DNA from 3 places in the Geobacillus sp. B4113_201601 genome. Region 2 is predicted to be linked to each of the others. Evidence: predicted binding sites of a transcription regulator. Region 2 holds the regulator's gene; each other region holds the start of a gene.

Region 1 (2,265 bases), on a different contig from region 2:
CGAGCGCGCGATCGTGAATTTTCACGCCATGGTGCACTTCGTACCGCTCTTTCAGCCCGCGCAAAATCGAAATCGTGTCTTCGACGCTCGGCTCTTGGACCAATACTTGTTGGAAGCGGCGCTCGAGCGCCGGGTCTTTTTCGATGTATTGCCGGTACTCATCAAGCGTCGTCGCTCCAATGCAGCGCAGCTCGCCGCGGGCGAGCATCGGCTTTAACATATTGCCGGCGTCCATCGCCCCCTCGGCCCGGCCGGCGCCGACGATCGTATGCAGCTCGTCAATGAACAAAATGATGCGGCCGTCGCTTTTTTTGATTTCATTGAGCACCGCTTTCAGCCGCTCTTCAAATTCACCGCGAAACTTCGCTCCAGCAACAAGCGCACTCATATCAAGCGCGAAAATCGTTTTGTCTTTCAAGCCTTCCGGGACGTCTTTGCGCACGATGCGCTGGGCGAGCCCTTCCACAATGGCCGTTTTCCCCACGCCCGGCTCGCCGATCAACACCGGATTGTTTTTCGTTTTGCGCGACAAAATGCGGATGACACGGCGAATTTCACTGTCGCGGCCGATGACCGGGTCGATTTTCCCTGCTCTGGCTTCCGCCACTAAATCGCGGCCGTATTTGGTCAATGCCTCGTACGTCGCCTCTGGATTCGGACTTGTCACGCGTTGATTCCCCCTTACTTTTGTCAGTGCGGCCAACAGCGCTTCACGCGTCACCCCAAACGGCGCCAGCTGCCGGGCGACCGGCTCGGCGCCGCGAGGCAACGCGAGCAGCACATGTTCAACCGATATGTACTCGTCTTGCATCCGTTTTGCTTCCGCTTCGGCTTCCTCAAGCAGCCGCGCCAAGGCGGGCGCAACATACAGCTGCCCGTCCGCCCCATGCACTTCCGGTTTTTGACGAAGCTGGTGGCGCAGCCAGTCAGCGGCCTTTTCCTTGTCAGCGCCCGAAAGCTCCAACAACCGCGGCGCCAGGCCGCCTTCTTGTTCAAAGAGCGCCAACAGCAGGTGCTCGACATCGAGCTGTTGATGATGCCGTTCTTTGGCGAGCGATTGCGCCGCCATGAACGCCTCTTGCAGTTTTTCCGTCAAACGGCTTGCATCCATGCCGTTCCCTCCATTTGACCTTTTTTGACTATAAATGATTATAGCGGATCCACCGCCCGGTAAGCAAACCAAAAGCCACTCCGCGATGGGAATGGCTTTTCGTTTCATCGGCCTTACGGCTTGCGCAAATACGTCCAATGCCGGTTATGGTTCGACGTTTCCGGAAACGTATCGCCGGCTTTTAGTTTCAGCTTTTTTGGATGTTTCACATTGTCTCCCGTTTCGCCGATCTCAATGTAAATGCCGTTGTTCGGCGCTTTGTCTCCCGGTTTAAAATGGCGCGGTTGACCCATTGGTTTCATCCCCCTTGCTTCGATTGCATTTGTTAGCATTCCCGGTTTCGCCGCTGTTCATAAGAAGGGAAATGATGGGGCCGCCGCACACGGAGCGCCAAGCCTTTGACAAGGAAAAAGTGTTCCCCTCCGGAAATCCTTTTTCCTTAGTAAGAGCGAAAAAGGAACTCCCGAAGCGGGAATTCCTTTTTCTATAGGATCGACACTAAAATCGCTTTTTGAGCATGAAGCCGGTTGCCGGCCTGCTCAAAGACGAACGAGTTCGGTCCGTCTATAACGCCGGCGGTCACTTCCTCGCCGCGGTGGGCCGGCAGGCAGTGCAAAAAGAGGTAATCGGGTTTGGCCGCTTTGACGAGCTCTTCATTCACTTGGTACGGCTGAAACACGCGAAGCCGCTCGGCGCTTTCGCTCTCTTGGCCCATGCTCGTCCAGACATCGGTATAAATCGCATCAGCCCCCGCCACGGCCTCAAGCGGGTCGTGGGTCACCGTGACAGCGGCGCCCGTTTTTTCCCCTATTTGGCGCGCCGCCTCCACATAGGCGGCTTTCGGTTCATAGCCGGGCGGACAGGCGATGGCCACATCCATGCCCACTTTCGCCGCGGCTGCTAGGAGCGCGTTGGCGACGTTGTTGCCGTCGCCGACATAGGCGAGCTTGAGGCCTTGGAACGTTTTTTTCACTTCATAAATCGTCAGCAAATCCGCCAGCGCTTGGCACGGATGGTCGTCATCGGTCAAGCCGTTGATGACCGGAACCGACGCGTATTCCGCCAATTCTTCGACCTTTTCGTGGGCAAACGTCCGGATCATCATGACATCCACGTATTGCGATAAGACGCGCGCCGTATCGGCGATCGTTTCG
Region 2 (2,265 bases):
GTGTGATCTGATTGGAAATTTGGAAAATGTTCCCCAACGCCTCGCTCCCTTCGCCGTATGTCCCGCGAACGACAAGACCGAGTTGATTGATCGCCGGAACAATGCGGCTCATTTGCTGCGTCAAGACAAGCGCCGGAAGATGCATCATTACCGAAGCCCGCAACCCCGTCCCCACATTGGTGGGACAGCTTGTCAAATAGCCAAGCCGTTCATCGAAGGCGTAGTTGACATGTCCTTCAATCCAATCGTCCAATTCGCTCGCCGCTTCCAGCGCCTCAGCAAGCTGCAAACCGGGGAACAGGCATTGGATGCGAATATGATCCTCTTCGTTAATCATGATGCTGATTTCTTCGTTCTCCGAGAGCAGGCAGGCGCCAAACGGCGAATCTTCCGCCAAATGAGGACTGATCAAATGTTTTTCCACCAAAACCCTCTTTTCAATTGGCTGAAGCTCCGACATTTTCAACAGCTCGAAACGCCCCGCCTCCCTATAAGAGCGGTGCGCAAACGCCCGCTCGAACAGCGAGACGATTTGTCTTGCCTCCTCGCTGCTGAACAGCGTCGGAAAACGAAAATCAACGATATTGCGCGCCAGCCGGATGCGGCTGCTTAAGACGATATCCGAATCCGGTCCCTCTTGACTCATCCACGAACTGACCGCAGTATTGAAAAATTTCTCAAACGACATGCCGTTACATATCCCCCTCTCCGCGCTGGCGAAGTTCATTTTCCAACGAGCGGATTTGGTCACGCACCTCTGCCGCTCGCTCAAATTCCTCGCGGGCGATCAATTCCTGAAGCTTTTGTTTCAGAGCGGCAAGCTGCTTGTGCAAATGAAGCACGCCCCCTTTTCGCTTCGGAATTTTCCCTGAATGGGCCGTATTGCCGCTATGAAGCCGTTTCAAGATCGGCGGCAAGTAACGGGCAAATGTTCGATAACAATCCGCACAGCCGAACCGCCCAATTTGTGTAAACTGATGATAGGTCATCTGGCATGTCTGGCACTGCAGCAAATCCGGGTTTGGAAACGCGTTCGCCGTCATCTCCTTCACCGGAGCCTCGAAGTTGAGTAAACCCGCCAACAAGTTGTTGAGTGGAAAATCGTCATGGCCATATAACATAAACATATGGCCGTGCTCCTTAGCGCATTGTTCGCAAAGATGAAACTCCGTTTTTTCTCCGTTGACGATTTTTGTAAAATGCATCGTAGCCGGCCGTTGCTTGCATTCTTGGCAAACCAAAGACTTCCCCTCCCCCTATTTATATTTCAGCGACGTCAACATCGCCTTCAGCATGCGCGCTCGCAGTTCATCCCGTTCAGGCAGGTCAATGTATAAAACGGAGCGATCCATGACACTTAACATCATTTTTGCCTCGCGCTCCGAAATCACGTTTTCATCAACGAGACGTTTCACCATATTCTCAGCATTCGACTGGCTGATGCGAGAACCAATGAGCTCAAGCAGCTGATCAATGAGCTGCGCCTCACTTTTTGTCTTTACCTTCATAATCCGAATATACCCGCCGCCGCCGCGTTTGCTTTCAACAATATATCCTCTTTCCAAGGTAAACCTTGTGTTGATGACATAATTGATTTGTGACGGAACGCATTGAAACTTACTGGCGATTTCACTTCGCTTAATTTCTACAATATCTTGATCACTCATATTGAGAACTTGCTTTAAATATTGCTCAATAATGTCGGAAATGTTTGGCACTCTACCTCCCACCTTCCTTACAACCGAACTGCTCAGACGATCAAATCCATCCGTTGACTTTGACTATATTTGACCTTACTTTTACTATATAATGTATGGCGAAAAAATGCAAGCGTTACTGAAAAACAGCGGGCATCTATAGAATATCCTCTTTTTCCAATGGCAAAACGTCAAAAAAAAACAGATAAACAAAAAGCACGCCTTTTCTCCGAAAAGAAAAGGCGTGCTAAAAGATCTACTGCCTAGCAGCGACCTACTCTTGCAGGGGCGCTGGCCCCAACTACCATCGGCGCTGGAGGGCTTAACTTCCGTGTTCGGGATGGGAACGGGTGTTTCCCCTCCGCTATCACCACTAGGCAAGCCATTCCGTTTTTCATCAATCATTATACCAGAAAATCAATTCCTGTCAAGAAGGAACGCATTCCTTCAAAACTAGATAACCGTCGGAAGAAGCCGCGTATCACACTGTCTAGCTTCAGCCGCCATCGGCTTGCGACGCTTCGGTCCTGCTGTGGCGGCATAGCCTCCTCGCAGGCCCTCCAGCGCG
Region 3 (2,265 bases), on a different contig from region 2:
CCGGGCCCCGATGTTCTCCAGCCACTGCTTTTGATCCCGTTCCGTCCGATGGGCCCGCTGCCGCCCCCGGCTGCGGCGAATTTCCAAAAACGGGTTTTCCAGCGACCGCTCATATAAAAACGCTTCCAAATCCACCGCGGAATACTGAAGCAGTTCAATCGCCTGCACAAGTTCCTTTGTCAGCGCCAACTGCAGCCGCTGCTCCTGCCTTAACTCCGCCCTCATCGTCACGCCCCCTTTTCTTTTATTGTACACGACGGGAAGGGGAGGAGGTAGGAGAAATTTTTGACGGTCCTTCCGCGCAGTACACACGTTGAAAAAAACTCTCATCAAAAGTTGTACTTGCCTTCGGATTCTATCGTTTTTTTCGGGATTCCCAAAAAATGAAAAACGACCGCAAACGCGGTCGTATCAAGGGATTTGGGAATCTCAATCCGAACTTGTCGGATAATTGGAACGCCCTCGGCAGGATTCGAACCCACGCTAAGAGAACCGGAATCTCTCGTGCTATCCACTACACTACGAGGGCATGTTGTCAAATTTGTTTTTCCGTTCCGTTGCATGTTCCATTATAGCATGATTCGTAAAAAATGCAAGAGGAAAAATGAAATAAACAAAAAGGAATCATTGGAAACGCGTGCTAGCACTTCGTTTGTTGCGCGGCTCGATCCTCTGGCACGAAGGCGCGCCATCGCGCATGGCACATGCGGCGATTAAAAAAAGAAAAAAGCGGTTATGATGAAAAGAGGGATGACGACCGCTGTTCGCGAATATGTATGGTGAAGGAGAAGGCGTTTTGTTTGACCTTCATTGACCATTCATGTATGATGAAAACGTACATATCGATTGGTTGACTAGGAAAAGGAGGCGTTTGGCATGTATTTAATTCCTACCGTTATTGAGCAAACTAACCGCGGGGAGCGGGCGTATGACATTTACTCGCGGCTGTTGAAAGACCGCATTATTTTCCTCGGCAGCCCGATCGACGATCAAGTGGCCAACTCGATCGTCTCGCAGCTGTTGTTTTTGGCGGCGGAAGACCCGGACAAAGACATTTCCTTGTACATCAATAGCCCGGGCGGCTCGATCACAGCCGGCTTAGCCATTTACGACACGATGCAGTTCATCAAGCCGGATGTCTCGACGATTTGCATCGGCATGGCCGCTTCCATGGGGGCGTTTTTGCTGGCCGCTGGCGCAAAAGGGAAACGATTCGCTCTGCCGAACAGCGAAGTCATGATTCACCAGCCGCTCGGCGGCGCTCAAGGGCAGGCGACGGAAATCGAGATCGCGGCGAAGCGCATTTTGTTCCTGCGCGACAAATTGAACCGCATCTTATCGGAAAACACCGGCCAGCCGCTCGAAGTAATCGAGCGCGATACCGACCGCGACAACTTCATGACGGCGCAAAAAGCGCAGGAATACGGCATTATCGACCGCGTGTTGACGCGCGCTGATGAAAAATAATGCCGGTTCCGCATCAAAAGGGTGTCCCGCGATGTGTTGGGACACCCTTTCGTCTTGTCAGCGCTTCCCTTGATGAGGCGAGGCCGACCAACGAGCCGGAGCGCGGCGCCTCTTTTACTTCTCTTTTTGCACATAAGCCGCCAATTTTTCGACCGCCTCTTGCTCATCCGGGCCGTCGGCAATGAGCGTAATGACCGCGCCATGGCCGACCGCTAGGCTCATCAATCCCATGATGCTTTTCGCGTTGACCCGTTTTCCGTCCTTCTCTAAAAACACGTCGGCGGAAAAACGGTTCGCTTCTTGGACGAACAGCGCTGCCGGGCGCGCCTGCAGCCCGGTTTTTAATTTCACTTCGACTTGTTTTTCGACCATTCTCCATCTCCCCTTCACAGCGATTTATGGAAATCGATCGGCTTCCCCGCCCGCAGCCGCTCCGCGATTTCATCGATTTTGCGCAGCCGGTGGTTGATGCCGGATTTGCTGATTTTTCCGCCCGTCACCATCTCGCCAAGCTCCTTCAAGGTCACGTCTTGATGTTCGATGCGCAGTTTGGCGATTTCCCGCAGCTTTTCCGGCAGTGAATCGAGCCCGATCGTCTCATCGATGTACCGGATGTTTTCAACTTGCCGGAGCGCAGCGCCGATCGTTTTGTTTAAGTTGGCTGTTTCGCAGTTGACGAGCCGGTTGACCGAGTTGCGCATGTCGCGGACGATGCGGATGTCTTCAAAGCGGAGCAGCGCCTGATGTGCGCCGATGATGTTGAGAAACTCGGCAATTTTCTCCGCCTCTTTTAAATAC

What was found. The regulator CtsR, encoded in region 2, represses protease genes until heat stress. The targets are predictions, from matches to a motif close to ATGGTCAATAAAGGTCAAACA.
Region 1: a site for CtsR is predicted at 1,123-1,143, ahead of clpB (ATP-dependent chaperone ClpB). Genes of this name have one in related genera too.
Region 3: a site for CtsR is predicted at 798-818, ahead of clpP (ATP-dependent Clp endopeptidase proteolytic subunit ClpP). Genes of this name have one in related genera too.

The regions. Positions count from the first base shown of each region.
Region 1 is NZ_LQYX01000111.1:12,001-14,265, reverse strand. It holds gene clpB (ATP-dependent chaperone ClpB) at 1-1,111, opposite strand, end outside; gene B4113_RS15260 (YjzC family protein) at 1,225-1,404, opposite strand; gene argF (ornithine carbamoyltransferase) at 1,596-2,265, opposite strand, start outside.
Region 2 is NZ_LQYX01000012.1:56,501-58,765, forward strand. It holds gene B4113_RS01975 (protein arginine kinase) at 1-688, opposite strand, end outside; gene B4113_RS01980 (UvrB/UvrC motif-containing protein) at 693-1,241, opposite strand; gene B4113_RS01985 (CtsR family transcriptional regulator) at 1,257-1,718, opposite strand; rRNA gene rrf (5S ribosomal RNA) at 1,959-2,075, opposite strand.
Region 3 is NZ_LQYX01000048.1:16,364-18,628, reverse strand. It holds gene rpoN (RNA polymerase factor sigma-54) at 1-225, opposite strand, end outside; tRNA gene B4113_RS07620 (tRNA-Arg) at 458-529, opposite strand; gene clpP (ATP-dependent Clp endopeptidase proteolytic subunit ClpP) at 877-1,467, shown strand; gene B4113_RS07610 (HPr family phosphocarrier protein) at 1,582-1,839, opposite strand; gene whiA (DNA-binding protein WhiA) at 1,854-2,265, opposite strand, start outside.